Regions from separate parts of the Marinomonas sp. ef1 genome, predicted to be linked through region 1. Evidence: riboswitches for the same ligand, from Rfam matches in the RefSeq annotation. Region 1 holds a riboswitch; the other holds the start of a gene.
The links. A riboswitch is a leader RNA that binds a small molecule or an ion and turns the genes downstream of it on or off. The one in region 1 is predicted to bind cobalamin.
Positions count from the first base shown of each region.

Region 2: linked by a shared signal. The riboswitch ahead of CCS02_RS00270 (energy-coupling factor ABC transporter permease) and the one ahead of CCS02_RS13245 (TonB-dependent receptor domain-containing protein) in region 1 are both predicted to bind cobalamin.

Region 1 covers NZ_NHTT01000008.1:175,112-191,645, reverse strand. Annotated here, with positions in the region: gene mtgA (monofunctional biosynthetic peptidoglycan transglycosylase) at 147-824, shown strand; gene CCS02_RS13260 (ABC transporter ATP-binding protein) at 826-1,599, opposite strand; gene CCS02_RS13255 (FecCD family ABC transporter permease) at 1,596-2,534, opposite strand; gene CCS02_RS13250 (cobalamin-binding protein) at 2,587-3,489, opposite strand; gene CCS02_RS13245 (TonB-dependent receptor domain-containing protein) at 3,489-5,282, opposite strand; cobalamin riboswitch at 5,345-5,538, opposite strand; gene CCS02_RS13240 (B12-binding domain-containing radical SAM protein) at 5,766-7,667, shown strand; gene CCS02_RS13235 (heme NO-binding domain-containing protein) at 7,910-8,452, shown strand; gene CCS02_RS13230 (sensor histidine kinase) at 8,467-9,984, shown strand; gene CCS02_RS13225 (HD domain-containing phosphohydrolase) at 9,981-11,327, shown strand; gene CCS02_RS22165 (hypothetical protein) at 11,443-11,580, shown strand; gene CCS02_RS13220 (TRAP transporter large permease) at 11,953-13,248, opposite strand; gene CCS02_RS13215 (TRAP transporter small permease) at 13,249-13,710, opposite strand; gene CCS02_RS13210 (C4-dicarboxylate TRAP transporter substrate-binding protein) at 13,748-14,857, opposite strand; gene CCS02_RS13205 (3-keto-5-aminohexanoate cleavage protein) at 14,999-15,934, opposite strand; gene CCS02_RS13200 (GntR family transcriptional regulator) at 16,065-16,534, opposite strand, start outside.
Region 2 covers NZ_NHTT01000001.1:44,441-60,974, forward strand. Annotated here, with positions in the region: gene cobN (cobaltochelatase subunit CobN) at 1-2,602, shown strand, start outside; gene CCS02_RS00230 (sirohydrochlorin chelatase) at 2,685-3,941, shown strand; gene CCS02_RS00235 (hypothetical protein) at 4,008-5,312, opposite strand; gene CCS02_RS00240 (saccharopine dehydrogenase family protein) at 5,515-6,753, opposite strand; gene nspC (carboxynorspermidine decarboxylase) at 6,790-7,887, opposite strand; gene CCS02_RS00250 (NnrU family protein) at 8,289-8,870, shown strand; gene CCS02_RS00255 (methyl-accepting chemotaxis protein) at 8,960-10,870, opposite strand; gene yegD (molecular chaperone) at 11,070-12,434, shown strand; gene CCS02_RS00265 (FUSC family protein) at 12,602-13,669, shown strand; cobalamin riboswitch at 13,832-14,059, shown strand; gene CCS02_RS00270 (energy-coupling factor ABC transporter permease) at 14,143-14,814, shown strand; gene CCS02_RS00275 (LysR family transcriptional regulator) at 14,879-15,766, opposite strand; gene CCS02_RS00280 (MFS transporter) at 15,881-16,534, shown strand, end outside.

The sequences.
Region 1 (16,534 bases):
ATAAACTTCCAAGCTTCTCAATTTGCCATTCAAGTTTTTCATGATGAGCCCACTTGTCAGAATTAAAGGAGACCGATGCCTTTTTTGTTTATACTTATGCTTGTTGCGGGCTAGAAAGCCCCATTAAAACTATTAAGAGACAATGAATGGCAAAGCGTAAACAAGGTATATTCGGTAGGATTTGGTTTGTTGTTTGGCGTTTTTTGCTATTTCTCATTCTCATCTTGTTGTTGTTTCGCTTTGTGCCACCACCGACAACAGCGTTTATGCTGCAAAGCCAGTATCCGGTCAAACACACTTGGATTAGCATTGATAAGTTACCGACTTATATGCCGTTGGCGGTGGTAGCTTCAGAGGATCAGCGTTTCCCTGATCACTTAGGTGTCGATTTTGCTGCCATCAGTAAGGCGCTAAGCCAATACGACGATGGCGATGGTCTTCGTGGTGCGAGTACGATTACGCAGCAAACTGCAAAGAACCTCTTTCTCTGGTCTGGTCGTAGCTTTGTTCGCAAAGGCCTAGAAGCTGGCTTAGCGGTGAGCCTTGAAGCACTTTGGGGCAAGAAACGTATTCTAGAAGTGTATTTAAACATAGCGGAATTTGGCAAAGGCATTTACGGTGTTGAAGCCGCGAGCCAGCATTATTTTGGTAGATCTGCCAGTAAACTCACCATGAACCAAGCCGCGCGATTGGCCGTATTATTACCAAGCCCGCGCACTCGAAATCCTAACGCTTTAACCTATTATCTTCGTCAAAGAGTGGATTGGGTTGAACGCCAAATGCAGCAACTTGGCCCTGATTATCTCAAACCAATTATTGAGTAAATTAGGCTATTGGCACAAATAGTGGTTTGCCGTTTAGTTCTGTCATGGCCAGTTTCTGGCGATAAAGCGGCTCTAGATTTTGCTGAGTTAATAAGCTAGCGGCTTTTCCCCAGATTGGTGGACGGTCTGGGTACAAAAGCAGTACATGAGAGCACCATTGAGCAGCAACGTTCACATCGTGCAGTGACATAACGACCACTTTATCCATGCTAGCTTGTTCTGCGAGTAAACCCATCACCGCGACTTGATAATGCAAATCTAGATGATTAGTCGGTTCGTCCACCAGCCATACATCTGGCGTTTGCGCCATCAAGGCCGCTAACGCTGCACGTTGTCGTTCTCCACCCGATAAACTGTTTAACGCCCGTTGTGCAAACTCTGCCAAGTCCAAACGTTCTAACGCCGAGTATGCCAGAGCTAAGTCCTGTTCGCTCTCCATTTCCCAAGGCGATAAATGCGGAAAGCGCCCCAACAAAACAGTTTCCAGCACGCTCGCAGGGAAACCATCTTGATGCTCTTGAAACATAATGCCAATTTGCTGAGCGAGTTTTAAGCGATGCAATTCGGTAATAGGTTGGTCATTTAATTCAATAGTGCCTAGTGCTGGCGCTTTCAAAGCTGCCAGAGTATGCAGTAAGGTAGTTTTTCCCACGCCATTTGGCCCCAAAATCCCCCACATTTGGCCAGCTTGAAAGGTTAATGACAAAGCATGCGTTGGTTGGGGGGATTTATTAGGTATCGCCGCCAGCAATTGAGTTAATTTCAGCTTGGTCATAAGCGCCCCCGTTGCAATAGGTACAAGAAGGTTGGCACCCCAAGCAACGCAGTGATGACGCCTACAGGCAGTTGCTCTGGGGCAATAACAGTACGTGCCAAGGTATCAGAAAGTGTTACCAAACAACCGCCAGCTAGAGCACTTGCGGGCAAAATAAGTCGCTGATCATTGCCCAAGACCATACGCAGCATGTGTGGAATGACCAAACCAACAAAACCAACACTACCGGCCGTTGTCACTGCAATCGCGGTCAATAAACTGGCTAACAAAAAAACAAAGCGTTCGAGGCTTTTCACATTCACACCAAGTGCCGCTGCTTGCAAAGGCCCACGAGCCAACACATTGAGGCTGCGCCCGAGCGGCATTAAAATCAAGCAGGTCGGAACCAATACCAGCCAAGCTAACCATGGCGTGCTGGCGTAGGATAAATCGCCCATCAACCAATACAACATACCAGGGATTTTATGGGGCGGCGCGAGGGCCAACATAAGTGTAATCAACGCACCCCAACCTGCAGCAATCACCACGCCAGTTAGTAACAACCGCATAGTCGCCGTATTACCCAAGCGAGCAGATAAACCAAATACCAATAAAGTAGATAAAACCGCGCCGAGAAACGCCATGCCTGACATCAAAACCCCACTGATTCCAAGCAAAATCGCCGCCAGCGCTGCCACAGATGCGCCACCTGAAATCCCCAACACATAAGGATCTGCCAATGGGTTACGAAGGAGGATCTGCATCAAAGCTCCCGCCACGGCCAACAAACCGCCCGTAGCAAACGCCGCCATAACACGAGGCAAACGCAGCTCTAATACGAGAGTTTGATTAAGACCCGAGCCTTGCCCAAGCAAAGCCTGCCAAACCGCATAAGGCGATAAGTTGACGCTGCCTTGGGTCATCGCAAACACGACACTAAGCATCGACACACACATTAATACCCCAAGTGGCAATATCAACGCGCGTCGGTTTGTCGGGTGACGAGTCTTAACGTCGAGCACGGGCAATATCCAGTTTTTCACAGAGTATTTGTGCACCTTCTAATAATCGCGGCGTTGGACGCTGAATCAACGATGGCGGCACAAAAAACAGATTATCTTTTTGCGTAGCTAACAAATCGGCAAACGCTCGCCATTTTTCGAGCCAGTTGGCGTTTCGTTCTCCCATACCTCCAGCAATGATGGCTTCAGGATTTTTCAGTAATACCGCCTCTTGGCTCAGGCGAGGAATCAAACGCGGCGAATCCGCAAACACATTATCGCCGCCACATAAGTCGACCACCTTGCTAATATAATGGCTGCCATTCATCGTCATTAGCGGTTCATCCCAAACTTGATAAAAGGTTTTGACCCGAGGGGCCTGTTTATAGCGTTCGTGCAAAACATCAATGCCAGTACGAAAGCGCTTTGCTTCTTCCTTGGCTCGTTGTGAGGTGCCAGCTAGTGCGCCCAAGTTGTCGATATTACGAGCAATGTCTTCGAACTCATGGGGCTCTACGTAATATACAGGTAGCCCCAAGCGTTCTAGTGTTTCGATTTGCTCGGTTGGATTACCGGTTCCCCAAGCCAGTATTAAATCGGGCTGTAGGCTGATCAAACGCTCTAAATCTAAGCGCGTATGACTGCCCACTGAAGTAACGCTTTTTGCAGCTTCTGGGTAATCACTATAAGACACCACCGCAACCACATTATCCCCCGCGCCAGCAGCATAAATCAGCTCGGTGGCGCCAGGTGATAGCGCCGCGATGCGCATTGCCGCATGATCAATACAGACATCTCGCCCGCGATCATCCACCACACAGATAGGATCAGCCAACGCGTTGGACACGAATGCCCAACCACTGAGCAATAAAGCCGATATTGACAACAAACTACGCATCGGGTTAGCCATTAAAATGCCGAATAGTTAAGGGTTAAGAACACGCCACGACCCGGACTAAAGTAGCCTTTGGCCGTTTGGTACTCTTTATCAAGGGCGTTTTTGACACTAAGTTCAGCGTTCCAATCAGCGGCAAAGTCATAACTAGCGCGCAAATTCATCGTCACATAGCCTGCCAACGTTTCAGAGCTGCCCAATGTTGTAGCTCGACCATCCGCTCCGATTAATGTCACACCAACCCGTCCTTTTTCAAATAGGCGATCTGCACTTAAACGGGCACTACGTTTTGCACGTTTAGGCAACTGAAAACCCGTATCGTCGTCTTTTGCGTCTAGCCACGTTAATGCCGCGTTTAACTGCCATTGCTCTAATGTTAGGCCTGAAGACAGCTCAACACCTTGGACTTTAGAATCCACATTGTAAGCCGCCCAAGACCCTGTGTAATTAGACCAGATAACCATATCGCCATAGGAGGCATCAAACACCGAAGCATCCCAGTACATATTGTCATAATCGGCACGAACGCCCAGTTCAACAGTTTTAGATTTCGTCGCTTTAAGTGTTGGGTCACCACTGCTTGGATAGTATAAATCGTTAAACGTTGGCGCTTCGAAAGCGGTTCCGTAGCTTGCACGTAGGGTATGTATGCCATCAAGCTTGTAACCAACAGCCACACCGCCTGTCGTCGAATCACCATAAGCACTGTTATGATCTTGACGAATATTAAGTTGCAAATTGGTTGCCCCAAAATCAAACTGAGACTGGGCAAACACCGCATTATTACTGCGATCAGGTGCTTGGTAGCTGGTGACGTCGACCTTGTCTTCAGAGGTTTCAGCTCCCAACACAAACTCATGTTCACCTGCCGAAATAGTGTTGCTCCAACGAGCAGTTTGAGTTTTAGTGTTGTACTTATCCTCTGAAGAAATGGTTTTGCTGTCGTTGCGAGTCTGAGACAATTTCAGCTCTGTATCCCAATTTTCCGTTACTGGAAGGCTGACGCTCAACCCGATCACCTGCACCTGGTAATCATTTTCGTCACCGACATAGTGATTTCGCCCTTCACTATTCATAATCAAACCACTGATGCGCGCACCACTGCTAAAATCATGTCCAACATTGAGCAATACATTTTCGTTGCGGTAGCCCTGAGCTCCCTCACCTTCTTTAACAATATCACCGTCGGTTTCAAACTTGCCTGCTGACAAAAGGTATTGCGTGTTATCGCTGGAACCAGACACAGTCGCATCGATAGTTTTTGTATTAAACGAGCCACCACCTACAGATACATTCATGTGCGAATCATCATCGGCCTCTGGCAAAAACGCTTGAATCACGCCGCCTACCGCATCGGCGCCATACAAGGTAGCTTTAGGACCTCGAACGATCTCTAGACGATCAATTAAAGATGCCGGAATATTTTCAAATGGCGCGCCACCTGATGTCGCAGAATATAAGGGAATACCATCGAGCAAAAATTTAGTAGATTCTGCACTCGCACCGCGCATATAAACACTAGTGGTCTTTCCGTAACCGCCATTCGAGCTGATATCTACACCCGGCTGCGCCGCTAGTAGCTCGCTTATTTCTTGCGCTTGCTGAGCTTTGATTTCTTCACGATTGATGACCGTAACAGATGACAGCGAATCCGCCACACTGACCGAAGTAGATGTTGCCGTAACCACCAAAGGCGATAAGGTCAACGATGAATCTGCTGTTGTCTCTGCGTGAGCCGAAACGGCGGACACAACACTAAGCGCCACGAGGGTTCTCGTGAACGCTGGGGAAATACATTGAGTTTTCATAATAAAGTCTACTGTTGCACTGAGCACGCCCGCACAGTGGTGACATTTGGTTCCAACTTACGCAGAACCCCCAGTTACAGGCAGGTCTCCGGACTCAAAAGTTGCGAATGCAGGCTTTGCCGCCTTCCCATGGTGAACCACAGTGGCTTGTTGGCAAAGTTTGACTTTTTTACCGTTGCGGGGGCAGCGTCAGAGTTGCACTGACTTCCCTATTATTGCTGACATCACGCCAGCAACCTGTAACGGCGCGTACTCTAACATAAGGCTCCATCAGGGTCAGATGAAAAAACTACCGTCTAAACTCGGTTTCCTTCATTTTGAATGATTAATGTTGCCAAAATCATTCCATATCCAGCTTATTGATCACCGCAAGCACATCATTTTTTAAGGGTTCTACTCTTCTTTAAGTGCTAGAATTCGCCAGATTATGATTAGGTTTTACTTTAAAGGCAGGCTATGACCGTTCTTCTGATGACCCCACCCATGACGCAACTGAATACGCCGTATCCAGCGACAGCGTATCTGACTGGCTTTTTGCGCTCTCGGGGCTATGAGGCGGTGCAGCGAGATCCGGCCATTGAGCTGTTCCTTGAGATGATGACGGCGCCCGCATTGGATATTATCCGTCAGCATGTGGAAGAGAACTTTGAGTCATTTGAAGACGACGAATTGCCCGATGCCATTTTTACCTTTCTGGCCGAGTTTGATCGTTATCGCCTTTGTGTCGAGCCTGCGATTCGTTTTTTGCAGGGCAAAGATTCAAGCCTTGCGCTGCGTATTATTTCCCGTCGTTTCTTGCCAGAAGGCCCAGCCTTCGATGCCATCGCTCAGATGGAAGAAGTTTCCGGCGATATACTCAAAACCGCCTTTGGTAATCTTGGCGTACAGGACAAAGCCAAGTATCTCGCGACATTGTTTATCAATGATTTGTCCGCGGTGATTACTCAAGGCGTTGACCCGTATTTTGAAGTGAGCCGTTATGGCGAGCGTTTGGCGGCGGCCAACCCAAGCTTTGATGATCTATACAATACACTGATGGGCGAACCGAGTTTTAGCTCTGAGATTCTAGAGCAGTTGGTCGAGCAATATCTCGAAGAAGCTCTACCCAGCGTCGTGGCGTTAACCGTGCCTTTCCCCGGTAATATGTTGGGGGCTCTGCGTATTGCGCAAACCTGTAAAGCCATCAATCCTGATCTACCCGTGGTATTGGGCGGTGGTTTTATTAATACCGAGCTGCGTGCGCTAAAAGATCCTCGTGTGTTTGAGTTTGTCGATTTTATCTGTCTAGATGATGGCGAACGTCCTTTTATGACCTTGCTGGAATTCTTTGACGGCAAGCGCGAAATAGATGAGTTAGTACGTACTTACTTCCTCGCAGAAGACGAGAATGGCGAATCATACGTTCACTATAATGAAAACGCGGAGCTGCACGATATTCCCCAAACCGATGTCGGCACGCCAATTTACGATGGTTTGCCATTAACCGAATACTTATCCTTGTGTGAAATGCTCAACCCCATGCATCGCATCTGGAGCGATGGCCGCTGGAACAAGCTGACCATTGCTCATGGTTGTTACTGGCGCAAGTGTAGCTTTTGCGATGTGACACTGGATTACATTGATCGCTATGATGCGGCTGGCGCTGATATTTTGGTGGATCGTATCGAAGAGTTGATCGAAGAGACAGGACAGACTGGTTTCCACTTTGTCGATGAAGCCGCGCCACCAAAAGCCTTGTTTGCGCTAGCAAGGCGTTTAATCGAAAGGGGCGTGGTGATCAGTTGGTGGGGCAATATTCGTTTTGAAAAAACTTTTACACCAGAGCGCTGTCAGTTATTGGCGGATTCCGGTTGTATCGCCGTCAGCGGCGGCCTTGAAGTAGCGTCCGACCGATTACTAAAACTGATGAAAAAAGGCGTCAGCGTCGAGCAAGTGGCCCGAGTGACCAAAGCCTTCAGTGATGCGGATATTCTGGTTCATTCCTATCTGATGTATGGCTTCCCAACACAAACCGAGCAAGAAACCATTGATGCCCTAGAAATGGTGCGTCAGATGATGGCTCAAGAATGTTTCCAATCGGCCTTCTGGCACAGATTCGCAGCCACTGCACACAGCCCGATTGGTATTAATCCGGAAGAATACGGCATCACTCTCGCGAAACGCCCCGATATTTTGTTCGCAGAAAACGACGTGGATTTCACTGATCCAACCGGCACAGATCATGACATGCTGGGTGACGGACTGCGTAAAGCGCTCTACAACTACATGCACGGCATCGGTTTTGATCAACCAATGGATTTTTGGTTTGATAAACCAGTTAAACGTACCTTGGTGAAAAAAGATCTGATTTCCAAAGCCTTGAACGATCTAATTGTTAGTAGTTAAACATAGCCTCTAAAACACCCAGAGCCAGATAGATACTTTATGTATCTGGCTCGGTACGTTTCCCTTCCTATATACCTCCAGAACAATGCTAAATCCCCACAAAATCATATGAAACGCCTGTTTTCATTACGTTAAGCACCTTAACGTCCAACAAAAAATTACGCACCTAAACCAATTGCCTGTAAGAGTTTTTGCATTTTTTGTCTACTCTATTACTAACACAAAGAGACAGGACAAGAGTCATGAAAGGCGCCGTTTTTACTCACTTTCAAGAAATGATCGAAGACCAATTTGGTATGGAATGTTGGGAAACGTTACTGGAAAAATGTGATTTGCCCAGTGGCGGTATTTATACCAGTGCAAACAATTACGACGACCAAGAGATTTTATCCCTTGTTGTTGCTTTGTCAGAATACAGCTCGGTCCCGGTTCCAGATCTAGTTGAGGCATTTGGCCGTTATCTATACAAGGGCTTAGCACACAGCTTGCCTCCTGCAATGATGAATTTTCCTGATCTTTGGTCGCTGCTTGGCGCTGTGGATTCAGTGATTCATGTGGAAGTTCATAAGCTGTATCCAGATGCGTTAACACCGAAAATTCTTGTTACTGAAAAACATGAAAACGGCGTCACTCTTTATTATCAATCACCTCGTAAAATGTGTTTATTGGCCATAGGTCTTGTACATCAAGCCGCTGAAAGCTTTGGTACTCCCGTTATCATTAAACATACTTGCTGTATGAATGAAGGGGCAGATCATTGCTCTTTACTCGTAGAGCGGATCTAGATCCGGAGATACCTATGGAATACGAAGCGGCTTTTCAGCGAGAACGTAAAGCACGTAAACAAGCAGAATCTATACTTGAGCAAAAAAGCAGAGAGCTTCATTTTGCTAATCTCGCGTTGAAAGAAAGTGTCAATTCTCTTCACTCAGCGGTGCAGGAAAATAAGTTTCTTAACCACATCGGTCGTTATGGTTTGGAAAGGCTACGCCTTCGTGATTTTCTACCCAAGATTGTCAACGATATGATGCGTTTAAGTAACATTTCCTTTGCGACGTTTGCGCACTTTCCCTTTGATAATAATCAATCTGATTTTCACTCTCCGCTACTTAAAAACCCTGATCAACATGAAGGGCAGCCATTAGAAATAGAAAGTGATGAAGTGGGAAATATCATTGCTGAGATAGAGCCGCTCATTCGTGAAAGAAAAGCAACACATCTACAAATAATAGACTTAGTTATCGACGAGAAAAACATTGATACCGTCATAGCTCTGCCAATCATTAGCCTAGATCATCTTTGCGGCATCGTTTTTTTGTTTAGCCAAGGGCTGACAGACAAACAAACCCAAGTTTTCAATGTATTTGAAACAGGCTTCAAACAGCTCGCGATCATTCTGGAACACAGATATCAGGAAGATAAATTGTTAACGAGTTATGAGGAAATCACCAGTGCCAATGAAGCCTTAAAAGAAACACAACAGAAACTTGTTCAGTCCGAAAAGATGGCGACTGTAGGCCAGTTATCAGCAGGGATTGCTCACGAAATAAATAATCCAATGGGCTTTATCAAAAGTAATATAAGTTCTTTGGGCGGCTATATTGCTGACTTTATCGAGTATGTCGAAACGTCTAAAACCCTGACAGATGAATCGATCAAGTCCACTGATGAAAACATAAAAAATGCGGCAAAAGCACTCGATAAGGCATGGAACGATGTCGATATGAATTTCTTAATAGAAGATACACAAAACCTATTAAATGAGTCACAACAGGGCGTAAAACGAATTATCGATATCGTTGGCGGCTTAAAACGCTTCTCTCGTCAGTCGGATCATCAAAAAGAATTCTGCCACCTCAATCAAATTATCGATGAAGCATTAAAACTTGCCAGTAATGAACTAAAGTTTAAGGGTGTAGTGAAAAAGCAAATTGAAGAAGTGCAGCCGATCTTGGGAAATAGCGGTGAGCTTTTGCAGGTGTTTTTGAATTTATTTGTCAACGCTTCCCATGCTATGAATGAGCACGGGGAACTAACCATACATCTCGCCGAAAGCGCTGACGGTGCAAGAATTAAAGTATCAGATAACGGTAGCGGTATTGATAAACAGAATTTGAAATCTATCTTTAATCCATTTTTTACCACCAAAGAAGTTGGTGTCGGTACAGGGTTAGGGCTATCGATTTCCTATGGCATAATTGAAGACCACCAAGGCACGATTGATGTAACAAGTGAACTGGGCAAAGGCACGGAGTTTAGTATTTGGCTACCTTATGAAGGCGCCCGCTCAACCAGATCAATGGAGGGTATAAAATGAGCAACGATGCATCAAATCTAGACGCGATGGAAACCCGTCCTAGCTTATTATTAGTTGATGACGAAAAGAACGTATTGTCTTCTTTAAAACGCTTATTTCGTAAGGCTAACTGTGATGTATTTATTGCTAATAGCGGCCAAGAAGGTCTTGAGGTTTTAAAAGAGCAAGCCATTGATGTGATTGTTTCAGATGCTCGTATGCCAGAGATGACAGGACCTGAATTTTTGGCCATTGCAGCAGAAAAACATCCAAATACAATACGGATCTTATTAACTGGCTATGCGGATATGGAAGCCATTTCCGATGCGATAAATTTAGGTAGAATTTCTCATTATGTTGAAAAACCATGGGACGATGAAAAGCTACAAACGCTGGTCCACGATGCTTTTGTCACCATAAACCTAAAGAAAAGAAATGAGCACTTACAGTCTTTGGTTACTTCGCAGAACGAAAAACTCACCGCAATGAATGAAACATTAGAAGCAACAGTAAAAGAACGTACGCAAAAAATCATTGAGATCAATGCAGCATTACAAGAAAACTATAAAAATACGGTCGATTTATTTGCCAATCTTTTAGACATGCGTACGCCAAGATCGAGCGTGGATGTACCCGATATAATCAGCTTAGTAACCGACATGGCAGAGTTATTAAACTTACCCCAAAGAGAGCTAATTCATCTTACCAGAGCGGCAAAAATGCGCTATATGAGCCAAATGAGCTTCGCTGATGAATTGCTTTTTACCCCTTATGTTTTGTTATCAGAAGAACAAAAACACGAGTACAAACAGTATCCATTGAAAGGAGCGACATTACTGAAAAATATTCGCCCATTAGTTCCGGTCGCAGACATTATTCTTCATCATAAGGAGTACCTAAACGGTGAAGGCTACCCAAGAGGAGAGAAAGAGGCGTCCATTCCAAAGTCGGCGCAAATATTAACCGTCGCCAATGACTATGTTGAGCTAATCACAGGGCGCATGTGGGAAACCACATTGTCACACCAAGATGCTATGGACTATTTGATTTCAAAATCAGGCACTTATTACTCCACCAGTGCCGTTGAAGCACTAAAGTCTTGTTTATCTACACAGAAAATCGAACACTCTATCGATGATCATTGTGTTGCTTCTCAGCAGCTTACGGCAGGGATGATACTATCTCGAGACTTAAGAAATCATCACGGTGATTTTTTACTTGCCAAAGGTGTAGAGCTCGCCGACAGTGCAATAATGCTACTGATTGAATTGGAGAAAAGTTCGAAAAAAGAGTTTAACCTTTTTGTCGATATTCCAGCCGGTTTGGAAGTATCCAAAAGTCTCTTAAAAGAAATACAAAAATGAAGCTTTAATAAATATATTAGGATTATTTTACAGCATTCTCACAATCCTCTTCCTTTATTTTAAAAGGTGGTGTGTTACTCTGTCTAGACTATGGCTGGACTCTAGGAGAGCTGTATTGTTTAAACCAAACTACTATTTATTGGTCACCGCTGTCTTTGTTTTGTTGGTTATTATGACCAACAATGTCTACTTTCAGCTAGCTTGGGCATGGTTGGCAAAAGCTCGAAGCAATACTCGATACGATGCAAATTAATGTTCTGTTCGCGCCGAAAATTCAGGAAATATCCACGACTATACTGAAACAACGTATGCATCAAAGACGATTAAATTAGAGCATTAAAGTCAGATCACAATCTAATACATCTAGCTCAGCATTCTTACCGTCTTCTGGAATATGCAAACAGTCATCGACATTAGCTCAAAGTATTATTAACCATCACGTGAAATGTGTTAATTGAGTACCGGCCTGATACAGACTAGTCATTGGAACAACTAGAACGAACTGCATTAGATGCATTATATTCCTGATTAGAAACAAAAAGGCTTCTGAATCATCAAAAGCCTTTTTTCTAGTGTGAATATTAAAAATCACCTTAGTAAGCGGACTTTAATAAAAGAACAACCTCTAAGATATAAAACCCATATACATATCCCTTGTCAGAATCATGACTCCTACCAGTATAAAGTCAGCAATTAAGAAAGGTATAATCCCATAAAATATTTGTTCTAATCGAACAATATCCCGTGCCACAGAATGTATTACAAACACATTTAATCCGACTGGGGGGGTAATCATTCCCATCTCAAGGAGCTTAGCAACCAGAAGACCAAACCAGATGACATCAACACCGTAAGTAGCCATCAATGGAAGAAACAGCGGCAAGGTTAATAACATCGCGCCAACTGGTTCCAAGAACATTCCTAGCGCTAAATACACAAAGGATATGAGCAATAAAACAGCTACAACCCCCAAGTCTAAACTTTCAATTCCACTACCAATAAAATGAGATAACCCACTAAGAGAAACGAGTCGTGTAAATAAGTTAGCACCAATGGCAATGATGAAAAGCGAACCACTTGCTAACAGCGTATCAATACAGCTCTCACCCACTCCTCGCATGGACAGAGATCTATTCCCAAACCCAATCAGAAGAGAAATCACAGCGCCCACCGCGCCGGCTTCGGTTGCCGTAAATATGCCAGAAAAAAGGCCACCAAAAACTATCATCACCATCAGAAGAACAGGCCACACCTCTTTAAGTGCAGCCATTCTTTCTTCAAAGCTTACCTGTTTTGTACGAGGCATTGATTTAGGCGCTAGAAAATAGACCACCAAGACGACAAGAATATAGAGAAAAAGAGAGACTAGTCCTATTATCAGTCCACCAAGAAAGAGTTTAGTAATCGAAACTTGAGCTTGAATTCCATATAAAATCAAAATCAAGCTAGGTGGAATTAAAGCACCAATAGTACCACCTGCAGCAACAGAGCCTGTGGCAAGACGAATATCATAGCCCGTTTTATGCATTTCTGGGACAGCAATACGGCCAATAGCGGCGGAACACGCAATGGATGATCCGGTTACAGCAGCAAAGCCGCCCGCGCCAGCAAGTGAAGAAATTGCTAAACCACCTGGCAACCAACTAAGCCAAGCACGCGCCGCATTAAATAACCCTTTCGTCAGTCCAGCATGATAAGAAACATATCCCATAAGTAGGAACATTGGAACAGAACTCAAGGTCCAGTTTGCAGCAAAACTATAAGGTGCAGTAGAAAGCATACTAAATGCTGCACGTTCACCAATAATGGCGTAGATACCAACAAAAGAAACTGCAATTAGTGTCACGCCTATTGGTACTCGTAAGAGAATCAAGCCAAAAACAGCGCTTAATGACACTACACCAATCGTAATAGGTTCCATTTATGCGACCTCCTGATTAAATCGGCCAGTAACCACTTGCACTATTCGCATAGCTAAAACAAGCACCATTAACCCGTAACATATTGGCAGTATCCAATACCCAGGCCAGACATAAAAAATAGCGGTTCCGGCCTCAATATACGCCTTGATTTCCGTTTGGTGATAGGCTTCTAAGATAGTCCCCCAAGTCAAGGCGGCATAAACAAGAAGTGATAGGGCAAAACCTAAAAAATTAATAAAAGGCTGGCTTGAACTAGGTAATCTATCGGTAAGAATGGATGCTTCTATATGTCTGCGTTTCACCTCTGCATAAGCAATGGGTAAAAAGCTGATGACTAAAATAAGGTATCTGGACACTATTTCGATAGTGGCTGGAAAGCCACCATCAAACAGGTTTCTCATTACAACATCAGCAACAATGACGGCAGGCATAACACCGAGAGTTAAAATCCCGATGCCCATAGTCATTCGTCTTAAAATGAGCTCAAAACTAGGCATTTTAATGTGATCCGTAAGTTTTCATATCAACTTTGCTCCAGATTTCCTTATAACGGAGTTCTGCAAGCTCATCTGACGTTGTTACATTTGCAACAAGGCCTTCCCATTTTTTCAGCAATGCCTTGTAGCTATCCACTTTGGCGGCTGCATTTGTAACACCTTTTTTAGTAAGCGCTTCCGTCACACCTGCCATATATTCGTCCCGAATGTTGTTGCCTCTTTTGACAAATTCTTTATCAGGTTGAATAAATTCGATGCCTTTCTCTTTCGCTATTTTTTCTGCTTCTGCTGCAGTATCGCGCCATGAATAAATTGCAATAGTTTGTGCGTACTGAGCAGCACGAGCCATAGATGAGCGATCTTCCAAGCTCATTTTATCCCACACTCTTTGACTGAGATTCGTCATCGCTGCGGCATTAAAGACCCCTTTATCGATCAAGGTCACGTACTTTACAGCGTCATAAAGCTGTATGTTTTTTAAATCAGGTATAGAGCTATAAGTAGCATCAGCAACACCAGAACTTAGGGCTTCAAAGATTTCACTGGCAGGGAAGTAAACCGGTAAAGCGCCCATTTTTTCTATAATATAAGAATATGTGGCACCTCCAGTTCGAACACGCAAACCTTTCAAATCACTCAGACTTTCTATTCTTTTTGTCGACAATAGTTGATAGGCAGTTGTTGCATCGGAGCCTAAATAGACTTGACCATTTTTAGAAAATTCTTTGATACATTCCGGGCAAGTTGCAATGTATTCTGAAACAGCAGAGGCGATTGCTCTATTGTCTGTACCTAACATAGAGAGGTCACCCACAATGCCACTCTCAACATAATCAGCCGAAAAATAAGGGAACATTACCGGTCCCATATCAGTGATACCTTCACGCAAGGCTGAGTTCATTTCATTCGGCCCAACAAGACCAGATGGCGTGTCATAACCTGTCCAACGACCATCCGTGAGCTCCTTTAATTTTTTGAATAATGCAGGGTAACCAGCTTGTGCCATTACATGTTTAGGCCCAAAAGCACTGGTTGCTCTAATCGTATCTGCTTGGGCATAATTTATTACACCAAAGGCTAATATAGCTGCAGTCATCACTATTTTTTTCATTAATAACTCCTAATCTTTTATTTTTTTTATATTTAAAGTTAATAAACATCATTTAGTAAAAATTTCAGAAAACATATAAAGAAGTCGTCAAATTAATATTAATTAAAAAAATTAGTATTAAAAAATTACAAAATATAAGTTCTAAAAATTAACCTCATGGGCACCTTTAAGTTGTAAACGCTCTCGTACTTCATCCGGTGTTGCGATCGTATAATCTAAGCTTTCTAGAATGCCTCTAATTTTCAAAACCTGCTCTGCATTTGACGTCGCCAGTTTCTTTGGACCAATGGTTAAACTGTCTTCTAGACCAACACGAACGTTTCCGCCCAGTAGAGCATTATGAGTGCACATCGGCATCTGATGACGCCCAGCAGCTAAGATTGACCATTCAAAATCGTTACCAAAAAGGCGCTGAGCGGTACGAAGCATTAAGAGTAAATTGTCAGCCTCTGCACCGGTTCCACCCAGAATACCTAACGCAAACTGAAGGAAAAGCTTGCCGTCATATAGACCTCGGTCCAGAACATTTGCTAGGTTGTAGATATGAGATAAATCATAAATTTCGAATTCAAACCGTGAGCCATGTCCTTTGCCCATGCGATTTAAAATAGCTTCAATATTTTCAAATGAATTCTCGAATAATGTGCGTTTACTGGCTTCAAGAAAGGGTTTTTCCCAGTCGTATTTAAACGTTTTGATTTTCTCTGCAGCAGGGAATAAACCACCATTAATGGATCCCATATTCAACGAAGTCATCTCTGGGCTTGCTCGTTCTGGGCCGGCTAAGCGCTCGTCTATGCTCATACCTGGTGCACCACCAGTGGTCAAGTTCAGTACGGCATTAGTTTGCTGCTTAATACGAGGAAGAAAATCCATAAAAATATCGGGGTTAGCAGTAGGACGTCCATCTTTAGGATCACGGGCATGTAGGTGTAAAATAGAGGCTCCAGCCTCTGCCGCCGCTATCGATTCCGAAACAATTTCATCAGGCGTAATAGGTAAGTAAGGGGACATAGACGGAGTATGAAGTGAGCCTGTAATGGCACATGTCACAATAACGCTTTTATTTTTATTCATTAAACATCTCCAATAAATAATATTTCAGATTGCTATGAAATATTAAAAAGTACTCTTAAATAATTATTTTTATACTATCTACTTTTTCATAATGGCTTATTCATATATAAAATATTAGAGAAGCTATAAATCAACCGTCCAGAACGCCTGACTTCAGTAAATTATCAGCCGCTTTTTGCAGGTGGTTACTCATAATTTCACAAGCTTCTTTTTCATTTCGATTTAAAACAGCTTGCATAAGTCCTTGATGATCTTCATTAACATCAAGGTAAACTTCTTCCTTTACCCTATGTAGGCTCAAATAACGTTCGGCCTGCGCAAAAAGCTGTTCTCTAAAACGCAGCCACCAACGATTACCACAGGCAGATACCAACGAGTCATGATATTCAGAGTGGGCTTCTAGCCATTCAACAGGCAAGAAATCGTTTCCAACCGGTGTACGTAAAAGCTTGTGATGACTAGACAAGATTGACGCTTCCCAATCTAAATCTCCGGCCTTAATCGCTTCTCTGAGGCAATAAGACTCAATCTCAATACGAACTTCTGTCAGTTCAATCATTTCAACAGCGGATACTGGCGCAACAATAAAACCACGCTGCT
Region 2 (16,534 bases), on a different contig from region 1:
ATTAAAAGCGCTAGAGAGTGCAGGTTATCCGATTGAGAATATTCCCGATCATGGTAATGCCTTGATCGAAGAATTACTTGGTGCGGTTACCAACAATCCTAACACCTTACATGAACGTGGTTGCTGGCAAAGCCTCGCCTTAGAAGACTACTTAAAGTACTTTTATCTGCTGCCGTTGGAATGCCAAAACGCAGTTTGGGATCGTTGGGGGCCACCAGAAGACGACCACAAATGCCGTGAGCAAAACGGCCAGCGTCGCATCATGTTGGCTGGGATTCGCTTAGGTGAAACCTTTGTCGGCATTCAGCCAGCTCGTGGTTTTAATTTAGATCTCGCCGCGAACTATCATGACCCTGATTTGATTCCGCCTCATAGCTATTTGGCTTTTTACTTTTGGTTGCGTCATGTCTATCAAGTGGATGCTTTTGTACATGTGGGTAAGCACGGTAACCTCGAATGGTTGCCGGGCAAAGGAATTGCCTTGTCGGCGTCTTGTTGGCCAGATATTGCTCTAGGTCCGATGCCGCATTTTTACCCTTTTATCGTCAATGATCCGGGCGAGGGCGCGCAAGCCAAGCGCAGGACTCAAGCAGTGATTATCGATCACCTTATGCCGCCCATGACCCGTGCCGAAACCTATGGCGACATGGCCGAGCTCGAAAACTTAGTAGACGAATATTACCAAGCCATGGGCATGGACGTGCGCCGAGAAACCTGGCTGCGCGAGCAAATTCTCAAAAAAGTTCAAGAGTCCCATTTGTTAGAAGAGCTTACCGGCGTTGAATCTGGTAATGACGATGCTGTGCTGGAAGGGCTAGATACGTATTTATGTGAGATAAAAGAAGCACAAATTCGTCATGGTTTGCATCGTCTAGGAGAATTGCCCGAAGACGATAAGCTCGCTGATACACTGGTGGCTTTGTTACGTTTACCGCGCGGTAGCGAGATAACCAGCCAAGGGATACTTCATGGGTTAGTCAATGATTTTTCATTGAAACAAGACGATTTTGATCCGATGAAAAGTGAGCGTACGCCTTGGCTTGGCAATAAGCCCGTGCTTCTACAATCTATTAGTGAATTAGATTGGCGAACCCATGCGGACACCAAAGAACGCTTAGAGTTATTAGCCAAGTCGCTGGTGAAAAGTCATTTGATTGGTGACGATTCAACAGATGAGTTAGCAACAAAGTTACCTCAAACAGCCGCGATACTGGCTCACAGTAAAAAGCGTTTGTTAGTCGCTTTACAGCAAAGCGCGCATGATGAAATCCAAGCGTTAATAACTGGTTTGGCGGGTGGCTTTATTCCCCCTGGCCCAAGTGGCGCGCCGACACGTGGCCGACTCGATACCTTGCCAACAGGTCGCAACTTTTTCTCTGTCGATAATCGCGCTATACCTTCTCCTGCGGCCTGGGCGATTGGTCAGATGTCGGCTGAAGCGCTGATTCAACGACACTTACAAGAACATGGCGATTACCCGAAAGATCTAGGTTTGTCCGTCTGGGGAACCGCTACCATGCGAACCGGCGGCGATGATATTGCCCAGGCTTTTGCGTTGATGGGGGTTCGTCCAATTTGGGCACCGGGATCAAATCGTGTGACCGATTTTGAAATTCTTTCCTGCATGCAATTAGGTCGTCCAAGGGTGGATGTGACTTTGCGTGTTTCAGGCTTTTTTCGAGATGCTTTTGCCAATGTAATGCGGCTCTATGATGCGGCCGTGCAAGCCATTGCGGCATATCAAGAGCCGGGGAATGGCAACGTGATTCGCGCCAATGTGGAAGCGCGAAAAAGCAAATTACTTGCTCAAGGCATGAATGAAACTGAGGCGAATCGCCAAGCGACTTACCGTGTATTCGGTAGCAAGCCGGGGGCTTATGGCGCGGGCTTGCAAGGTCTTATTGATGAGCGTTGTTGGGACACCAAGGCTGATCTTGCCGAAGCGTATGTAAACTGGGGCAGTTATGCTTATGGCTCTTATATCGATGACGCTGATGGTCATCATAACAAGGGGAGTGGCGAAGGCGTCGAAGCCAAAGATGCGTTTATTGAGCGTTTGTCTCAACTGGATGCGGTGGTGCAAAACCAAGATAACCGCGAGCACGATATTCTCGATTCAGACGATTATTATCAATTCCAAGGCGGCATGACCAATGCGGTCACTGAGTTTAGTGGTCAAGCGCCGAGCGTTTATCATAGTGATCACTCTAACCCGAGCTCGCCAAAAATTAGGACCTTAAAAGAAGAGTTGAATCGTGTGGTGCGCTCACGAGTGCTGAATCCTAAATGGATCGAAGCTATGCAAACCCATGGCTACAAAGGCGCGTTTGAAATGACCGCCACCGTGGATTATTTATTTGCTTACGATGCGACCACCGATCTGGTGGCCGATTATCAATACGAGCAAGTTACCGATCGATTGTTGCTTGATCCAGAAAACCAAGCCTTTATGCGTGATAATAATCCCCATGCGCTAGAAGAAATGGGTGAGCGCTTATTAGAAGCCATACAGCGTGGCATGTGGCAAAATGCCGATGAGCACCGTGAAAAAATTCAATCCTTGTTGCTTGATTTAGATCAGCAACAAGAACAACGTCAGTGATCTTGGGCAGAAGATCTATTGTAACCTTGCTGGTCGAGTCTACACTCACTACCAGCTGAGATGATTAAAGTAGAGAGAAATGATGAGTAATAAAGAACAGGCCAAAAAGGGCATTATGATTTGTGGTCACGGCAGTCGTGATAAAGACGCTGAGCGTGAATTTGGCCTAGTGGCGAAAGGACTTAAAGCGCGTTATCCAGACCTTCCTGTGGAATACGGCTTTTTAGAGTTTTCTGCACCGAATATTCATATGGGATTAGACAGCTTAGTGAGTCAAGGTGTAGAAGAAATCTACGCTGTGCCAGGTATGCTGTTCGCTGCTACCCATGCGAAAAACGATATTCCTTCTGTGTTGACGACGTATGAAGAAAAACACCCAGGTTTAAAAATCACTTATGGGCGTGAATTAGGCCTACAAGATGACATGATCGAAGCGTTCCAAGCGCGTATTTATGAATCCCTTGGTCTTGATCCAGAAAACCCACCAGAAACTCTTTATGACACCCTTTTGGTGGTAGTTGGTCGTGGTACATCGGATACCTCTGCCAATGCCGAAGCGGCTAAGTTGACGCGTATAGTTAACGAAAACATGGGCTTTGGATGGGCGGATACTGTCTATTCTGGTGTGACTTACCCTTCTGTTGGTGTGGGCCTTGAAAAGCTAATGAAACTTGGCTTTAAGCGTATTGTTGTCGCACCATATTTCTTGTTCACTGGTCGTTTGATCAAACGTATCCAAGGTTATGTGGACAAGGTGGCTCAAGAAAATCCAGAAGTAACTTTCGTTCAAACACCTTATTTGAATGATCATCCTCGTGTAATTGATGCCTTCCAAAACCGTGTTGAAGAGATTATGCAGGGAGAATTACAAACGGGTGAAGAAACTCTAATGAACTCCTTCAAACGACGTCTTGCAGCGGGCGAAGTAGATGTTCATCATCACCACGCAGAATTTGTTGATCCGCAAGACGATACACAAGGCTTATCGGAGTTTGATACCAAACACTTTACCAATTTGGTCCAAGCTTTAGATCATTCAGAAAAGCGTCACTCTGTTGTTCTTAAGCATCACGATCACTCCCATTCTCAAGGGAATGGTCATTCACACGATCACTCTCATGGACACAGCCATTCGCACGATCATTCACATGGTCATAGCCATTCTCATGGACACTCACATGGCGTGTACAAACACATTGGTCATCCAATGGGTCCACGTACCATGATTGGCGAGGGGATCTGCTGCTGCTTTATGAGTCAGTTTACCGACGAAATTCTGGCAGAAGAGAAAGATAAAATCGAAGGTGACTGCACGAAAACGGCATTTGCTCATAGGTAGATAATATTTTCTAGCCAAAAAAAACCAGAGTGCATGCTCTGGTTTTTTTATGTTTTATAAAACGGGTTACTGAGCCGTTGCACTTTCTGTTTGTACTGTTTCTGTCTTAACCTCTGCTGGAGCTTTTGTCTCTACTTTCGCTTCTTCTGCTTTTAGGTTTTCTTGTTCTGCTGTTGCTTGTTTCGCTTTAGCTACCTTTTCTAACGCCGCTTTCTCTGCTGCTATTTTTTCTGATGATAGGTCCGCTAATGATTTTTTTGCATCAGCTAAGTTAGCGTTTAGGGTGTTAATTTTTTCTTTTAGAAGTTCGACGTAGGATTTTTGATCTTTCAGTTCTTTGCGTAGTTGCTGCTGTGCTTGAATAGACGCTTCTTGATCTTTTAGATTGGACTCGATGAATGCTACTAATACTTTTCCTTGGTCTTCGAAAGCTAAATCCCGACGATCTTCAGCATTAAGAGCATTGCTGATTTCAAGCAGTATGTTTTCGTAGATGATGGCATAGTCTTCATAATCTTTTTGTTGCAGTGCTTTAAGCTGTTTAACGGTTAGTGCTATTTGTTCAGCTCTGTTAATTGAAAACATTGCTGCTTCAGCTTGCAATTTGATTTTATCGATGGATCTTGGTTCTGCTGCAATAAATGCGGTTGCTGCCGTTAGTGATGCAGAAGCTTGAGATAAAGATTTTGGGGCATGTTGAGCTGTTCCCGCTTTGACGAGTCTGTCTAGTTCTTTTTTAGCGTCGGTAAGATAGATAGCTGTGACTGTTTTTATTTCTAGTGCTTGTTGTTTGGCTACTAACGTCGGTTGGGCGCTAATTGCAGCTTCAACTTTATCGTTTGAGACTTGGTCTACCAGTTTTTTAAGATCATTTTCTAGCTCTTTAACTGTGCTTGGGAAGTATTTTTGAGCATCAATTTTTTTAAGTTGTGTACGATATTCAAATGCTTCTGCTAACACCGATAGCGCTGCAGCTTTAATGTTAACTGCTTTTGTCATGTGTTCATTGAATTTGCTGATACCTTCTTCTGCAGCAGCAATGTTGGTTGTCGAACTAAAAAAGCCTGTGCTGCTATTTGCTTCTGAAGGATTAAATTCAAATTTTGCGTAGTACACTTTCGCTTCAGCTAATGCTTTGTTTGCATCTGTTACTTCTTCTGTAGCAAACCAATCTAGTTCTTCTTCTATGCCTTGCGCCATTTTCTTATTGGCAGCATCAATAGTTTGCTTGAGGTTGTTTATTTGAGTAATTGTCTCTGATTGTTTTGCATCGGCAGCTAGGTTTGAGGCAGAGTCTGGATTGGACGCACAACCAGCAAGAGTTAGTGTAATTACAGCGGTTAGTGCTGCAAATTTTAGTTCCTTTTTCATAACGATGTTCCTTGGCTAGATTCTAAAGAGGGGGATCGAGAGCGTTAAGATATTGTAAGGATTTTATTTTAATTGTGTAAGTCTTGAGGGCTGGTATTTATTTTAATCAGGGTGCTTTTATTGAATGGGCTTTCTTAGATAAAAAATAACCCCGCAAATGCGAGGTTATTTCGAGTGATGGATCGCTAATCTTAATTAGCTATTAAAGTGTAAAAGGGCGGTCGCCGTTTTCGTCTTTAATACGAGTTGGAAGCCCCATCTCATTTAGCAAACCCAAGAAAGGTTTAGGATCAAGTTGCTCTACGTTGCGCATTTCCTTTGCATCCCAAGTACCATTGGCAACTAAAATTGCAGCAGCAACAGGAGGTACACCAGCAGTATAAGAAATTCCTTGGCTACCTACTTCGTTATAAGCTTCTTTATGGTCAGCTACGTTATAGATGAATACTTCTTTGTCTTTGCCGTCTTTTTTGCCTTTTACCACATCACCAATGCAAGTCTTACCTGTATAAGCAGGTGCAAGAGAAGATGGATCAGGAAGTACTGCTTTTACAACTTTAAGTGGAATAACTTCTAAGCCTTCGGCTGTCTTAACTGGCTGCTCAGATAGCAAGCCTAGATTTTTAAGAACGGTGAAGACGTTGATGTAATGCTCGCCAAATCCCATCCAAAAACGTACGTTTGGAACGTTTAGGTTTTGAGAAAGTGAATGCACTTCATCATGGCCTGTCATGTAAGTCGTTTGTGAGCCAACCACTGGAAGGTCATCTGTACGGCTAACTTCAAACATTTTGTTTTCTTGCCATGCGCTGTCTTGCCAAGAGTAAACACGTCCGGTGAATTCACGGAAGTTGATCTCAGGATCAAAGTTAGTGGCGAAGTATTTGCCATGGCTACCAGCGTTCACGTCGATGATGTCGATGGAGTCAACGGAGTCTAAATAGTCGTTATAAGCAAGCGCTGCATACGCGTTTACGACACCTGGATCAAAGCCCACACCTAGAATGGCGGTGATGCCTTTTTCTTTACAGGCATCGCGACGTTTCCACTCGTAGTTGGCGTACCAAGGTGGTGTTTCACAAATTTTGCTTGGATCTTCGTGGATGGCTGTATCTAAATAAGCCGCACCTGTTTCCATGCAAGCTTCAAGTACAGACATATTAACGAAAGCTGAACCTACGTTAATGACGATTTGTGATTCGGTTTCTTGAATCAATTTAATCGTTGCTGGCACGTCAAGAGCGTCTAGGGCGAATGCTTGAATGCGGCCCTCTACCTTCATGCTGCCTTTGTCGAGGACACTGGATACAATATCGTCGCATTTCGTAACGCTGCGCGAAGCAATTGCGATATTGCCCAGTGTGTCATTGTGTTGGGCGCATTTATGTGCCACAACACGTGCCACGCCTCCGCCGCCAATAATGAGTACATTTTTTTTCATGGTAGTGCTTACTCCAAAATATTAACCGAAGCAGAATTAAGACAGATTCTGCTCAAAATCGTTGTAACCGAATTCCCTTACAAGCTCGATGCTGCCATCCAATTGGCGTATGGCAATAGACGGCATTTTGACACCGTTAAACCAGTTCTTTTTAACCATGGTGTAACCAGCTGCGTCTTGGAAAGACAGGCGATCACCCACTTGTAGTGCTTTATCAAATTTAAATTCGCCGAAAATATCGCCTGCTAAACAGGATTTTCCGCAAATCATGTATTCATGTTCGCCATCACAAGGAGCCATCTTAGCGTTTTCACGGTAGATTAGTAGGTCCAGCATGTGAGCTTCAATAGAGCTATCAACAACGGCTAAGTTTTTGCCATTAAATAGTGTGTCTAATACTGTGACTTCTAGAGTGGTGCTTTTTGTAATGCTGGCCTCACCAGGTTCTAGGTAGACCTGAATGTCGTATTTTTGGGCAAAAACTTTTAGGCGTTGGCAGAACTTATCAATTGGGTAACCTTCTCCAGTAAAGTGAATGCCGCCACCAAGGCTGACCCATTTTACTTGTTGGATCAAATGGCCAAAACGTTCTTCGATAAGATTTAGCATCTCATCAAAGCGTTCAAAACTGTTGTTCTCACAGTTATTGTGGAACATAAAGCCAGATATATCGTTAATTACAGTTGCGATTTTTTCTGGATCCCACTCTCCAAGACGGCTAAAAGGTCGTGCTGGATCGGCAATCAAAAATTCAGAGGTGCTTACTTGAGGGTTAACACGCAAACCACGGGTCTTGTCTTTACTAGCTTCTTTAAAACGATTGAATTGACCAATGGAGTTGAAAATGATTTTGTCAGAGTGATCTAGTACTTCTGCGATTTCATCGTCGGAATAGGCCACGCTATAAGCATGCGTTTCGCCTTGAAACTTGGTTTTCCCTAATTTGACTTCGTATAGAGAAGAAGATGTGGTGCCATCCATGTAGTCTTGCATTAGGTCAAATACAGACCAAGTTGCAAAGCATTTTAGAGCTAACAGAGACTTGGCTCCAGACTGCTGGCGCACATAAGCGATCTTCTCTAAGTTCTTCAGAAGCGCTGCTTTATCAATAAGGTAATAAGGTGTCTTGATCATGGCAACCTGCCCGTTAGTCAAAACGGTGTATTCTAGTGCAAAAGAGGGGGCTTTTTCTAGCTCAATAAAGGTATTTTACAGGGCTTTTTATGACATTTTGACGACTTTTACTAGGATTTGTCCTATGCCCATCTTTCTGTTGCTCATATTTCACTATAGAAGATGAACCGATCGGTCATTTTTCCTTAGTATTGGAGATAAACTAGTTGGATTTTTAAGACATTTAATCATTCATGGGATGACCGTAATGAATAATAGGCCTCTTGAGTATTTCCCTCTATAATCCTGCGCTATAAATTATAGTCCAGAGGATCGGATCTTTTAGGATTGCGAGTATTGTATTGCAGTAATCGCGTATAGACAGTTGAAAGATTTTTAAAGTGTAGAAGGAACATCTTAGTATGTTGATTTTAGTGATGGGGTTGGTAATTTTCTTTTTTGTGCATTCGGTTCGTTTAGTCGCACCGAATTGGCGTGAAAAAAGTATGGCAATACATGGTGAAATGCGTTGGAAGATGCGCTTTGGTATGATCACCTTGATTGCCGTTGGCCTGATTGTTATGGGGTATTCTCAAGCGCGCCTTGAACCTGTTTGGTTGTGGTTTCCTCCAGTATGGACGAGGCACTTGGCAGGCCTATTAGTATTGGTTGCTCTTTTCTTTGTCGGTTCTGCTTTAGTGCCGAACACGACGATGAAAAAGAAAGTGGGTTACCCAATGATTATCGCTATTAAAATCTGGGCATTTGCTCATTTAATCAGCAACGGAAGCTTGGCTGATGTAATACTCTTCGGAAGCTTCTTGGTTTGGTCTATTGTCAGCTTTGCTGTTTATCGCCGTCGTGATAGAAAGGCAGGTGTAATACGTGATCAAGAAGCTGGTGTTCAGTTTGATTTAGCGGCTTTCACTTTTGCTATGGTGACTTGGTTTGCTATTGCTTTTTACCTACATCAGGCAATCATCGGCGTTTCACCTCTGGTCTAATGCCTTGTTAAAGAGAGCTGAAAGTTAAAGAACAAAAAATGCCCTATTCAGGTAAACCTGAATAGGGCATTTTTATTGGCATCAGTCTCTTACGTTCTGAAGTGATTGATGTTTTTGGTTAGGTCATCGGCAAGAGATTTAAGCTCTTCGGCACGAGCGGCACTTTCAACCGCAAGCGTTACTAGCTCTTTAGAGCCTCGCTGAATATCAGTCGTGTTTTGATTTACCTCTTCGGTCACACTGGTTTGCTCTTCAGTTGCCGTCGCAATCTGTGCCGCGCGATCATTGATTGTTGCAACCGATTGTTGGATTTTGTCTAGGCTGTCTTTTGCCTGATTGACGTCTTCAACGCTATTGTTTGCTCTAGTATGACTTAATTGAATTTTGCCTACTGCGTCTTTAGTGATTTTTTGCAAAGACTCAATCATTTTTTGAATTTCTTCAATTGAACTATAAGTACGTTGTGAAAGTACTCTTACTTCGTCAGCAACCACCGCAAAGCCTCGGCCTTGTTCACCTGCCCGTGCAGCTTCGATTGCAGCGTTTAATGCTAATAAATTAGTTTGTTCTGCGATTCCCGAAATCGTCGTTAAGATGGTATTGATGCCATCAGCATTTTTGCTTAGATCGTTAATAACATTGGCAACCTCTTGAATATCAGTAGCTAGTGTTCTGATACTTTCTTGGCTTTTAAGTACTTGAGTTTGACCTATATTACCTGCAGCTACTGTCTCATCAGCATTTATTGCAGTATTGGTTGCGTTGTTAGCGATTTCTTGTGTTGCTTGTGACATTTGATGAATAGCAGTAGCGACCATAGAAATATTATGCTGCTGCTCTTCTAGTTTTAGCGAACTATTTTGTGAAGAGTCGTGAGCAATACTGGCTTGGTTTGCCAATTCATGACCAATTTTTTTAAGATGAGAGACCGTTCCGTGTAGTAGTACGACGAACTTGTTAAAATTGTCGACCAAAACGGCTATTTCATCTTTAGAGCTTGCAGTTAATCGTTGTGTTAAGTCGCCTTCACCTTGGGCGATTTGCGCCATACTGTCAGACACCCGGCGCAAGTCTTTCAGTAAAAATCGGGTAACTTGAACTGCTATCAATACAGCAATCGAGAGCAAAATAAACACAGCAATAATAATATTAGTACCTAAGCTAACAAGGGGGGCATTTAGAACATTTTTGTCCATCATCAACCCTAAAGCCCAAGGGCTGCCTTTTATGTTGCTGGCATACATATCTATATCTTTGCCGTCTAATTTAAGCTCGGTAAAAATGGCTTGATTACGAACTTTTTTGAAAAAATCGCTGGTTAATACTGGAGACAAATCCATAGCATCTTTCAATATGTGGTTTGTGTTTGGGTGAGCGATGATTTTGCCATTTCCATCGAATAACACGCTATAACCATTACCTGCGACTTTCATCGCTAAAATACTATCTAAGACGCTGTCTAAAAAGACTAGACCACCGATAGCGCCAACAAACTTGCCATTAATCGTAATAGGTTCGACAAACGTCATGGAGAGTTGTTTGGTAGCCGCTGATATGTAAGGCGCTGTTACATAAGCACTGTTTTTAGCTTTGGCATCCATGTACCAGCTACGATTGCGAGGATCGTAATCTGCGCTATTTAGAGATGGATCATGGCGATACATGTCTCCATTTTCTAGACCCAAAAATGTCATGCCAAACCCTAAGCTAGCTTGGGCTTGTTGTAAGATATTCTGGATATCTTTTTCATTTAGGTTAGGGCTTTCTTGTAAAGAAGTTTCTATCTTTTGTTTGATGGCTTGCATGGTGCCGATACGATCCCCAGACCAGCTATTTATATAAGTCGAAATAGCATTTGCTTGAGAGCCGGCTTCTGATTTTATACGGGCATCGCTATCTGATTTTAAGGCGTAAAGAGAAACGCCACCAACCCCGATAGCGATGATAATGGCCACAATTATGGACTGGAGGGTAATTTTAGTTTGTAACGAAAAGAGCATCCTTTTTCTCCTATGAAATATATTAGGTACACTAACTATCTTGTGTGCCGTATTTAAGTAAATTTAAAAGAATGAGCATTCTCTATTATTTAGAATAGGCTTGCTATGGGGATATAGTGACTTGATAGTTTTGATACTTTTGAATCTTTCTGTTATCGTCCGCGACCCTTTTCTATTAGCGATAACAGGTAAATATTAGATGATTTGTGGATTTGATTACGGAACATCAAATTGTGCATTAGGTATTGTGCAAGATTCGGCTGTGCGTTTGGTCGCTTTAGAAGGAGAACATGCTTTTTTACCGTCTACTTTATACGCTTTAGATCGAGACTTGATTACCGAAGCGGTCGGAAGAGGCCTTCAAGATATTCATTCAAGACAAGCCTTCGCAGAATTGCGTATGAATGCTTTAACACGGGCCAAGCGTGCGCGTTATGAAGAAGATATTGCAGATGAAGACCAAACGTTATTTTTTGGGCGCGCTGCGTTTGACGAATACTTTCAATGGCCTGAAGAAGGCTACTTCGTAAAATCGCCTAAGTCATTTCTAGGTGGCGCTGGACTGCGTTCCGAACATATTCATTTCTTTGAAGACGTTGTGACTGTGATGATGCAGAACATCAAACAGCGCGCCGAAAAAAGCTTGGGTGCAGAAATTACTCATACCGTCATTGGTCGTCCTGTCAATTTTCAAGGTCTTGATGCAGAAGTCAGTAACCGTCAAGCGCTTGAGATCCTTACGACAGCAGGTAAACGTGCAGGTTTTAAAGAAATTGAGTTTCTGTATGAACCTATTGCTGCTGGTTTGGATTTTGAAGTGAAACTGGCTGAGAATAAAACCGTATTGGTTGTGGATATTGGTGGTGGTACCACCGACTGCGCGATGGTTCGTATGGGGCCTGACTACCTCAAAAAAGAAGACCGTCGTAGTGATTTTCTAGCTCACACTGGTGAACGAATTGGTGGTAATGATTTAGACATACAGATTGCAGGCAAACACTTTATGCCGTTATTTGGTATGGGTTCGCTACTTAAGACGGGGTTGCCAATGCCGACTCAACTGTATTGGAATGCAGTCACAACGAATGATGTGTCTGCCATCGCGACCTTTAATAGTATGGAAACAAAGAATCAAATAAATCAGCTACGTTTAGATGCTGCACAGCCAAAGTTGATTGAGCGCTTCTTGCGCATGCGAGAAGAAAAACATAACTATCATATCGTGCGTAGTGCAGAAGAGGCGAAAATAGCCTTATCTGATGCTCAGAGTTATCTTGCTTCATTGGATTATATTGAATCGGAGTTAACTGCTACTGTTACTCGTGAGGAACTGACGAAGTCAATTGCTTCACCTTTAGAAAAAATGCTGAACTTGATGACTGCTGCGATAGAGCAGGCAGGTGAGAAACCAGATTTGATCTATATGACAGGTGGTTCGGCAAAATCCCCGGTGATTCGTGAGGCTATTCAACAACGTATTGGTGATATTCCTGTTTTGGATGGCGACCACTTTGGCAGTGTGGCGGCAGGCTTAACGGTATGGTCTGAGCGTATCTTTAGATAAAGGTGGTTTTTTATCTTTTCAAACACTTTGATTTGATAAAAAGTTTGGTTTTTTATCCTGGGGATCTATCGAATTGATGTCGCTAGTAACTTTAGTTTTTCCATTATTGAGCAAAGATAATGCTGATATAATGTTTATCTACTAAACATTATTCACGGGGTATGCACTTGTTTAACGCTTTATTAATTCAAATAAGAGATCTTTTTGCGTGGAGTGATGTTAAGCGTCCCTGGCACCTGGCGGTCCTTGCTGCAGTCTGTGTTGGTATTCCTGCCTTGATTGGCGCGGCGACAGACCAATTCGCAGTGGCGACATTGTCTAGCTTAGGGGCAATGGTCATTTTGTATTTGCCTAAAACGCGTACTGCACATCGAATGGTGACGCTAGCCATGTGCTCATTTGGCTTTATGGTGTGTTTTACCATTGGTTCTCTGTCCAGTTTTAACTCTTACGTTGCAGCTTTTGCTCTTGGGGCGCTGTCCTTTGGCGCTATTGTTATTACTCGATATTATCGCTTACCGCCTCCAGGTAGCTTTTTCTTTATTCTCGTTTCCGCGTTGGCGATTTATTTACCTTTTGATTTAGGTAAATGGTCATCGAATATCGGCATGGTTGCTTTGGGTGGGATGCTATCTTGTGGTCTGGCGTTTATTTATAGCTTAATGACAGGCGCAAATGATTTACCAGCAACAAAAATTGAAACAGACACTCAGGTGAATGCGATTATTTTAGAAGGCGCATTAGTGGCTTTCTTTATATCTTTCTCTTATTTATTGGCTGTGTTACTGGCTTTACCTAACGCACTTTGGGTACCTATTTCATGTGCGGCTATTTTACAAGGTGCCACTTATCGAATGATCTGGCACCGAAATGTTCATCGCATTGTTGGTACCGCAATTGGTATGGGTGTCGCTTGGTGTTTGTTTTCTTTGCAGCCGAATTATTGGGTTTTAGCGTTAAGCATGATCTTCTTTCAATTTGTCGTGGAATTATTGATCGTCAAAAACTACGGCGCAGCGGTGATTTTTATTACTCCGTTAACGGTCATTATGGCGGAGTTTACTAGCGCTAATATGAGTACTGCCGTTTTACTAGAGCATCGATTGGTCGATATTTCTATTGGTAGTGCTATTGGAATTATTGGCGGAACTATCTTTCATCGAACATCTTTGCTGAAGAATATTGAGTCGCGTATGAATACTCGCAGTTCTTTATCTGGACGTAAACCTTCTTAAAACTTTTTCAGACTAACAAACCTAGATGAATGCCTTTCTTCTTTGTATGAAGGGTGTTCGTTAAGCGTTCAGTATTTCCATCGCTTTAGTTGCTTAAATTTAAGTTAAACCGTACGCTTCGAATCTCTGGTAATCGGTTATTAATCTTGCATTAAAATAATGAATACCAGTTCTTGTGAAGGTGCCCTAACGGGTGAAACGGGAAACAGGTGCGCTCTTTGTTAAGCAATCCCTGTACTGCCCCCGCAACGGTAAATAAGTGATGTATTTTTCTTGCTCCCACTGTCCATTGATAGAAATATCTTTGAATGGGAAGGGACGAGAGTTTTAGAAATACATATCTGCAAAACACTTATCAGTCCGGAGACCGGCCTTCATTAATTAGGACTTTTCTTGTCGGCAAGCTTTGTCATGCGAAAGTCCGCTAATTTGAATCATACGGGTGAGTATGAAGCATATTTTGGAGGCACATAGTGCATATTGAACCTGGCGTCGTTGACGGCGCAAAAATCGTTTTGAGTTACGCTACGGCGTTGGCCGCTTTTGGATTTTCTGCTAAAGCTTCTATCGACATGATAAAAAAAGACGGCTTTATGTCTTTAATCGGTCGTAGTACTTTGACCACACTTTTTGTTTTTGCCTTTTTTGAACTCTTGCCTCATCACGCCGTCGGAGTGTCTGAAGTGCATCTCATATTAGGTTCAACGCTGTTTCTAATCTTTGGCCCAGCCGCAGCTTCTGTTGGCTTGATATTAGGTTTGCTAACGCAAGGAGTCTTCTTTGCTCAGTTTGACCTGCCTCAATATGGCATGAACGTGACCACCTTATTGTTACCTCTGTTTGCCATGTCTGCTGTTGCCCGTCGTACGATTGCTGAGAATACGGCTTATGTCGATATTAGCTACAAGCAAGCATTGAAACTGTCCCTAACTTACCAAGGCGGTATTGTCGCTTGGGTGGCTTTTTGGGCGTTTTATGGACAAGGTTTCGGTGCCGAGAACGTAGCGGCTGTCGCGACGTTCGGTATGGCTTACCTTAGTGTTGTACTGATCGAGCCGATTCTAGATCTTGCCGTATTGGCTGGGGCGAAAAGCTTACATCGCTTTAAGAACTCGTCTTTGTTTGAAACGCGTTTGTTTAACTAAGTAGAAAGCACAGTTCCAAATGCCCGCTCTGTTTACCTATAGTAGAAACAGAGCGGGCATTTTTTTATTGTCGGCGTTTATATCGACCATGCTCGTTAACAAATTCCAAAAAAGCTCGGTTGGCTTTCGATAAGTAACTGTCTTTGCGCCAAGCAATACCAAGATCTAGCCAGATTGGTGGATCAAAAGAACGAGTGATGAGGTCATCGTCTTCTTCAATAACCATGGCGAGTAAAGTAGAGATGCCAAAGCCTTGCTGAGTGATGGATTTGATCAATGGAATCAAATTGGTTTCAAAACCAATTTTGGGCGTTTTTTTACAGGCTTTAGCCAGCTTATCGACGATACGGCGATGAAAGTAACCTTCTTTAAACATGACAAGCTCTTCATCGAAAAATGCCTCTGGTGAGATTTTTTCTAGTTGGCTGAAAGGGTGATCAGTTGCTATTGTGACGAGCATTTCTTCTCGGATCAGCGCTTGAGTTTCCAAACCATCGGGGAGCGTTTCAGCAACGATAACACTAAGATCTAATTCGCCATTTTCGAGCATTTTTTGCAGCTGCCAGGTTCCGCCTTCGATCACTTTGAGCGTAATAGTGGGGTACTTATGACGAAATGCCATCAGAATGGGTGGAAAGTAATAGGAGCCCAGCATACTAGGAATTCCCACTCGTACTTCGCCTTGGCTCAAACCTTTTAGCTCGCTCATTTCTAATAAGGCATCATCGGTAGCTTGAATGATTTTTTCTGCATGTATCAGCAGCTTTTTGCCTTCGTCAGTTAGACCAATATTTCGATCTGCCCGATGGATTAAGGTTAGGCCCAAATCCGCTTCTAGTTTTTTGATTGCCATACTAACAGCGGGTTGAGCAACGCCAAGCTGCTGGGCTGCTTTGGTAAAGCTTTCTGTTTTTGCGATGGCAATGAAATAACGTAGCGGCTTAATGTCCATCAATAACCCTTATGGATTGGATAAAATGAATATATTTTATTGATAAAATGGCGAGGCGTATAGTATCGCAATAATATTTGTTTGATTTGTTTTTGATGTCTGTGGAGTTTTGCTGTGATAGAAGTAGGTAGTTCGGTATTTTGGCGAGGAACCTTGGCTCTAGTCATTGGCTCTTTTATGATTTTTGCCAATGTGTACGTGACGCAGCCTTTGTTACCCATGATCGCTAACGAGTTTTCTATTAGTCCACTGCAAGCTAGCGGTAGCTTTACTATTACAACTCTTACGTTGGGCATATCCTTGCTTTTCTACGGTCCAATTTCAGATGCCTTAGGTCGCAAAGGGATTATGGTGATGACCATGGTTGGTATTACTTTAACCACCTTTTGTTTGTCCCTAGTACAAAGTTACGAATCATTATTGGCATTGCGTGCCCTGCAAGGTTTTTTTCTAGCTGGGTTGCCTGCTATTGCCGTTGCTTATTTGGGCGACGAATATACACCAGAAGCTTTGATGGTTGCTGTTGGCTTGTACATCAGCGGAAACACGTTAGGCGGCATTGGTGGTCGTCTGATTGGTGGTTTTGTTGGTGAATGGCTAGGGCGTTCCGCAACCTTTGGGGTAATGAGTGTTATTAGTCTGATTTGTTTATTGGCTTTTTTCTTTCTATTACCAAAATCACAACATTTCGAAGCAAAACCGCTACGCGTTGGTCATATCTTGATGAACATGAAGAGCCATCTGCAGAATCGTCGCTTATTAACCAGT